DNA from 2 places in the Cupriavidus sp. GW823-FHT07B10 genome. Region 2 is predicted to be linked to the other one. Evidence: predicted binding sites of a transcription regulator. Region 2 holds the regulator's gene; the other holds the start of a gene.
What was found. The regulator FliA, encoded in region 2, starts transcription of late flagellar genes. The targets are predictions, from matches to a motif close to CTAAAGTTTNNNNNNNNNNNGCCGNTA.
Positions count from the first base shown of each region.

Region 1 (3,397 bases), on a different contig from region 2:
GCCCGCGGCACCGCCACGACGGCAGGCTAAGGGCCGCGCCGGCTATCGGCGTTCAGCTGAACTTCTTGAACGGAAATGAGAATTGGCGGCAAAAATCCTCCCATTTCGGAGGATTGCGCGGCGCGAAAGTGGCGTTAAATCTGCCTGGGCATTCCGAACGGCCGGTCGGTTTTTACTAACCGCACCAGCCACAGCGCCACAGAGCGCGATTCAAACGACGCAGGCAAAAAAAAAGAAGCCTACGCGCGGGGTGCTCGTAGGCTTTCCAGGACTGCTCGAGCTGAAAAGCTCTTGCCAAGAATATAAACGCGCTTACATGAGGTGTAAATCCCGCTTCTATCAGGGGATTCCCTCATGACAATATGAGACTGATTGGGCACTTTTAATTATTTTTGCCCTGACGCTACATCAGGGCATTTTTTGCATGGGCTGGCAATTTCCTCGCGGGCCCGGTCCATACCGAGCCTGCCGGCTCGCCGACGTGGCCGCAGTATGCGATAGCGCACTATCGGGTACAATATCACGGCCTCGAGAGCAACAATTTTTATAGAGCAAAGCCTCTATTCCAAGAATGGCGTGCGGTTCGTCAACGCTTGAAAAAACTTTGTTACTCTCGACCCTGAAGTATCCCCCTTCTCTTCTGGCAGCGCCAACCGCCGGCACCTGCGCCGTTACCGAGAGCGGATGTTTCTCCTGCCGCCCTGGCCGTGGCGCACCCCAAGCCGCCGGTCAATGGACTGTTATCAGCCGCCAGAACCCTTGCGGGCTCTTCCGGAGTCGTTGTGAAGAAGAAGGAAACCCGGCCCAGGTCACGCAGCCGGAAACAACTGCAGCATCTGCAATTTGCGGCATACAGCTCCAGCCAGGCTCCGGTGATCGTCCACCTGTCCACCGGCGCCCGGCTGCAGGGCCTCGTCCTGGCGTCAGACGACTATGTGGTGCTGCTTGGCCGGCAGCCGGACGACATCCGGCCAACGGTGGTCTACAAGCAGGCCATCTGCCTGGTCACGCTGGCCAATGCGCCGGACGCGCCGGCGGTGGCACCGGATCCGGCCCCGGAGCCGGACTTCCTGCCGATCTACATCCCCCGCACCAGCAAGCGCCGCTAGACCAACGCCCGCCCCACACGCCTTCCCGCCCCGCCGCTCCCTGCCGCAAGGCGCCTCTGCCGGCCCTGCCGGCACCCCGCGCAACTATCGCGGAGATCACTCTAAACCTTTGCCTTGCCCGGTCGATAACCCAAGCAACGGAGGCACTCTACGCCCTGCAAAGCAGGCCGCCAACGTTACGGCACTAGCCGGAATGCCCAAAACTTTGCATATAGGAGTCGTACCATGGCGCAAGTCATTAACACCAATTCGTTGTCTCTGATGACTCAGAACAACATGAATGCTTCGCAATCGTCGCTGAACACGGCGATCCAGCGCCTGTCGTCGGGCCTGCGCATCAACAGCGCCAAGGACGACGCCGCTGGTCAGGCGATTGCGAACCGCTTTACCGCGAACATCAAGGGTCTGACCCAGGCAGCCCGAAATGCAAATGATGGCATTTCGATGACCCAAACGACGGAAGGCGCACTGACTGAAATTAATAATAACCTGCAGCGCGTACGGGAACTCACCGTCCAAGCATCGACTGGCTCGAATTCGGATAGCGATCTGACCTCGATCCAGGCCGAAATCCAACAGCGCCTGGAAGAAATTGATCGTGTCTCTGGCCAGACTCAATTCAACGGTGTCAAGGTTCTCGCACAAGACAACACGATGAAGGTACAGGTCGGTGCCAATGATGGCGAAACCATCACTGTCGACCTGAAGAAGGTTGATGCCAAGAGTCTGGGCCTCGACAACTTCAAGATTGATGGTGCCCGCCAGGCCACCGCCGGCGATTTGATCAGCCGCTTCAAAGCCACCGGTACCGACAACTACACCGGCGGCTACACGGTAGACATCAACTCCGGCGCCGTAAAAACTGGTGCAAATGCGGTCTATGTGAGCGCTGCCAACGGTTCGCTTGTGACGACCGCCACGGTTGCAAATACCGTCTCTGCTGTGTACGACACCACCGCGAGCGCAAATGGCACCGCAACCAGCTTGGCGACCTTGGGCGCAGGCAAAGCGGCCGGCGACAAGCTCAGCTTTGATGGCTTTGAATTTACCGTCGGTACCGCTGACGCGAACGGGAATGGTACCTACACGGCCAAGGTTGATGGCAAGACGGTAACGTTCACTATTGCCGCATCCACGGACGCGACGGGTACGGCAGCCACGATCGCCACGAGCGTAAACCTCTATACCTCGCAAACCGGCACGCTGACCACCAATTCCACGACCGCCAACCGCGCAGCAGTCGCCTCGGATCTGGACGTCGCCGGACAAACCAAGACTGGCAGCACGCTGACGGCCGGTGGTGTCGTGTACAGCGTTGACGTGGATGGCCAAGTGAAGAACGGTGGCGGCAACGTCATGTATCTCTCGAAGACTGCCGGCGGCACTCCGACGCTGATCACCGACGCCGTGGCCGCCTCGGAAAAATCCAGCTCGGATCCGCTGGCAAAGCTGGATGCAGCGCTCGCTAGCGTTGACCAGCTGCGTAGCGATCTCGGCGCAGTTCAAAACCGTTTCGAATCGACTATTGCAAACCTGAACAATACGGTTAACAACCTGTCCGCCGCTCGTTCGCGCATTCAAGACGCCGATTACGCAACCGAAGTGTCGAACATGACCCGCGCTCAGATCCTGCAACAAGCTGGTACCTCGGTCCTGGCGCAAGCCAACCAGACCACGCAAGGCGTGCTGTCGCTGCTGCGTTAATCGCATCCGCGAGCAGGCACATGAGGCTGGGCCGCAAGGCCCGGCCTTTTTGCCGAAGCGCGTTTGGAGCGTTTCGCAGGTAGACCGCTGCCTGCCAAGCGCTTCAACCTGATCAAGAACCACGCCAACGGAGCAGACCATGGCGCCTCCCCCGACCGTGAACCCGACAGCAGTGCGCCTGCCGTCCGAAGCGCTGACCCACAGCACTTCGACTCGCGCACCTGCCGGCTTGCGCGCGCTGGAACGCGCCGCTGCTGCGCCGGTGGAAGCCGTCGATACCTCTGCCGCCATCGGCGAGCTGGTCGAAGCGCTCAAGACCACCTCGATCGGCTTGCGCTTTGAGATTGACGAGACCACGCATCGCATCATCACCAAGGTGATCGACAGGGAAACCGGCGACCTGATCCGGCAGATGCCCACCGAAGAGGTGCTGCGCATCGCCCGCGCCATCGACAAGCTGCAAGGGCTGTTCATCAGCCAGCCGGCCTGAGACCTGAATATCAGTTGAAGACGAGACAATAATATGGCAACGATCTCCTCCATCGGCATCGGCTCCAACCTGCAACTAAGCGACCTGCTTGACC
Region 1 is NZ_JBXAGS010000004.1:80,479-83,875, reverse strand. It holds gene AC1Q6V_RS10575 (oxygenase MpaB family protein) at 1-30, shown strand, start outside; gene AC1Q6V_RS10570 (RNA chaperone Hfq) at 783-1,109, shown strand; gene AC1Q6V_RS10565 (flagellin N-terminal helical domain-containing protein) at 1,335-2,813, shown strand; gene AC1Q6V_RS10560 (flagellar protein FlaG) at 2,953-3,303, shown strand; gene fliD (flagellar filament capping protein FliD) at 3,337-3,397, shown strand, end outside.
Region 1: AC1Q6V_RS10565 (flagellin N-terminal helical domain-containing protein) is a predicted target of FliA. The motif match lies at 1,211-1,237, and genes of this name have one in related genera.

Region 2 (3,397 bases):
CCAGGACGCCGAAAGCGGCCACGCCGCCGGCGCCGCGCTGGCCGCACTGCAGCTGGGCCTGTCGGTGCTGCGCCTGGAACACGCGCCGACCGCGGCCGCGCCCGCCTTCCTCGCGCGCCTGGCTGGCCGCACGGTGCGCCAGGGCGTGCCGGTGCCGGGCACGGTGCTCAATGAAGGCATGGGCCGCATGCTGGCATTGCTCGACGTGCTGGAAAACTATCCGGGCCGCGGCACCGCCGTGCCCGCTGAAGCGATGGAGGTGTTGCAGTGAGCGCCCTCGCCATGGACCAGGCCGAGAGCCTGCGCCGGATGCTGGCGCCGCGCACGACGCGCCGTATCGCCGTGGTCGCCAGCGAACGCGGTGCCGGCGCCACCACCGTGGCGCTGGGCTTGTCGCACGCGCTGGCCATGCAGGGCGAACGCGTGCTGCTGGTCGACGAAGACGCCGCCGCGGCGTGCGCCACGCGGCTGTCCGGCGCCAGGCCCGCCGGCACCCTGGCCGATGTCAGCGCAGGCCGCCTGTCGCTGGAAGCTGCTGCAGGCACCGGTCCCGGTGGCGTGCTGGCGGTGCTGCCGGCTGGCCGGCCTGTGCCGGGCTGCGCCTTGCCGGCTGCTGCCGCGAGCGGCTTTCGCAGCGTGCTGGTGGATGCCGGCGTCGATGCCGACGGCGCGCTGTCGCCGCTCGCGGGCGGCGCGCACAACGTGCTGATCGTGATGCGGCCTGAACTGGCGTCGATCACCGCCGCCTACGCGTGTATCAAGCGCCTGCACCACCTGTATGCCTGGCGCCAGTTCCACCTGATCGTCAACATGGCGGCGAGCGAGGCCACGGTGCAGGCGATCCTGCGCAACCTCGCGCGCACGGCCAGCCAGTACCTGGGCGTTGAGGCGTTGTGCGCGGGCTGGCTGCCATCCGACCCGCTGGTGGCGCGCGGCGTGCAACTGGGGCGCTGCGTGGTCGAGGCGTTTCCGGCGGCGCCGGCCACCACCGCGCTGCGCCGCACCGCCGGCAGCATCGGTGCCTGGCCGCTGCGCGCGGACACGTCCGCGCCCGCGCCCGCAGCCGCAATGGCCTGAGCCTGCCAGCCATGCCATCCAACCGAACCAGACCCTGAGCCAGCCCCCGCCGCACGTTGCGGCGGTCCAGCAATCCAGCATTCACGAGAATTGCACCATGTACACGATCCAGGGAAAGCTCGAACAGGCCGATGTGGTCAAGGCGCATGCACAGCTGGTGCGCCGCATCGCCCTGCAACTGGCCGCCAGGCTGCCTGCCAGCGTGCAGATCGACGACCTGATCCAGGCCGGCATGATCGGCCTGCTGGATGCCGCCAAGCGTTATGAAGACACCCACGGCGCGCGCTTCGAGACCTACGCCAGCCAGCGCATCCGCGGCGCCATGCTTGACGAGGTGCGCGCCAACGACTGGCAGTCGCGCAGCCTGCGCCAGTTCACCCGGCGCATCGAGCGCACGCAGCGCGGGCTGGAGCAGAAGCTCGGGCGCGCGCCGCTCGACTCCGAAGTGGCCGAGGCCATGGAGATGGCGCTGGACGAATACCAGCTGCTGCTCAATGAGGTCTATGGCTGCCAGCTGCTGCACTACGAGGATTTCGAGCGCTCCGGCGAAGAAGACTTCCTGGACCGGCACCTTGGCGGCAGCGATGACGGCAACCCGCTGACCGTGCTGATGGAAAGCGGCATGCGCGAGGCGCTGATCCGCGCCATCGACCGGCTGCCGGAGCGCGAGAAGCTGGTGCTGTCGCTGTGCTATGACCAGGAGCTGAACCTGCGCGAGATCGGCGCGGTGCTCGATGTGACCGAGTCGCGCGTGTGCCAGATCCGCGGCCAGGCGATCACGCGGCTGCGCAACCAGCTGCGCGGCTTGCTGTGATGCAGGCGCTGGGCCGCGCCGCGCGCGGCGCTTGCTGGCTGCTGGCTGCCGCATCGGCCTGCGCCTGGGCCGCCATCGAGGGCGGCACCCGCCACGCCTGGACCGGATCGGTCAACGGGCCGGCACTCCACGGCCGCGGACAGCGCGCGGTGTCGCCGCCGATCCTGCCCACCGGCGTCTTGCCGCAGTCAGAAGGGGTCATCACGTCGGTGCGCTGGCGCTACAGCTTCGCCAAGACCCCACCGCTGGAACTGCAAGCCTATCTCTGCAATGCCCAGCGCTGCGTGCTGCTGCCGCAGGCGGAAGGCAAGACCGATGCGTTCTTCGGGGATGATGCCACCAAGGGCTTTGTGTTTGCGTTCCGGGTGCCGGGGCAGGGCAGCCTGGTGCCGGTGCTGCAGGGGCGCAGCAATGAGGTGGTGGTGGGGTTTAGGTAGGAGTGAATGTTCCGTTCTTTCGTCACTTCTGAATAAGTGACGAAAGAACGGAACATCTGGCGATCGCCTCAACCCGCCGCCAGACTCACCCCACCAGCCCCGGCAGCCGCCTTCCCATCCTTCCCATACAACCCCGCATCCCCGCCGCCATGCTGGCGCAGCGCCTGGATGGCTTCGCGGGTGAAGTCGAGGTGGGCGTTGACGACGGCGCCGTTCAGGGCGTTGCCGTCGCGCGCGGTGCGCGCGGCGAAGATCAGCTGGCGCCAGGCGTCGGCCACGGCCGGGTCGACCTGGCGGCCGAGCAGCTGGCCTTCGGGGCCGGCGCGCAGGCCAAGCGCGCCCATCTGGGCTTCGCGGGCCTTGAGCTGGCGGGACAGGGCCTGGCCCAGTTCAACCTTGCGCGTCAGCAGTCCGCTCAGGGACTGGAAGTCGCCCCGCTTGAGGGCGTCGCGCTCTTCGGCGAGGAGTTGGCCGAAGGCCTGGATGCCTTCGGTTTCGCGCTGCAGGGACTGGATCAGGCTCTGGTTCATTTGGGCTAGCGGGGTTCGGCCTGGCCAAGCTCGCGCAGGGTCGCGAGCAGGCCGTCGGCAATCTTGCCCGGGTCGATCCTGATCCGGCCCTCGGCGATGGCCTGGCGGATCTCTTCGACCTTGGCGGTGTCGATATCGTCGTCCGTGGGCTGCGTCAGGCGGGCGCTGATGTCGCGCACCTGGGCGGCCAGCGGGCTGACGCTCAGGCCGGCGGACGGCGCCGCGGCGCTGGCCGGCGCGGCCTGGGGCCGGGCGGCGGCAGCGTCCGCGGGGGCGTCGGCGGGCCGGGACGAGGCGGTGTGGTTGATCTTCACGGGGCGTTCCTTGCTGGTTTCCTATGGCATTACGGTTGCGCCGGCGAATTCTTTAGGGCGCTCGCCCCGATTTCGCCGCGCAGCGATGTCGGCGGCATTTTCGCATGCCGCCCGCCACGGGTTTCCAGTCTTTTGGCCACGATCAAGGCACTTTCGGCGGGCTACTGCAGCACCACGGTGTCGCCGCTGCGCACCAGCCCGTTGACCACCTGGCCGCTGCGCAGG
Region 2 is NZ_JBXAGS010000003.1:116,081-119,477, reverse strand. It holds gene flhF (flagellar biosynthesis GTPase FlhF) at 1-271, shown strand, start outside; gene AC1Q6V_RS08330 (MinD/ParA family ATP-binding protein) at 283-1,077, shown strand; gene AC1Q6V_RS08325 (RNA polymerase sigma factor FliA) at 1,175-1,891, shown strand; gene AC1Q6V_RS08320 (flagellar protein FlhE) at 1,891-2,328, shown strand; gene AC1Q6V_RS08315 (flagellar protein FlgN) at 2,397-2,858, opposite strand; gene flgM (flagellar biosynthesis anti-sigma factor FlgM) at 2,864-3,172, opposite strand; gene flgA (flagellar basal body P-ring formation chaperone FlgA) at 3,334-3,397, opposite strand, start outside.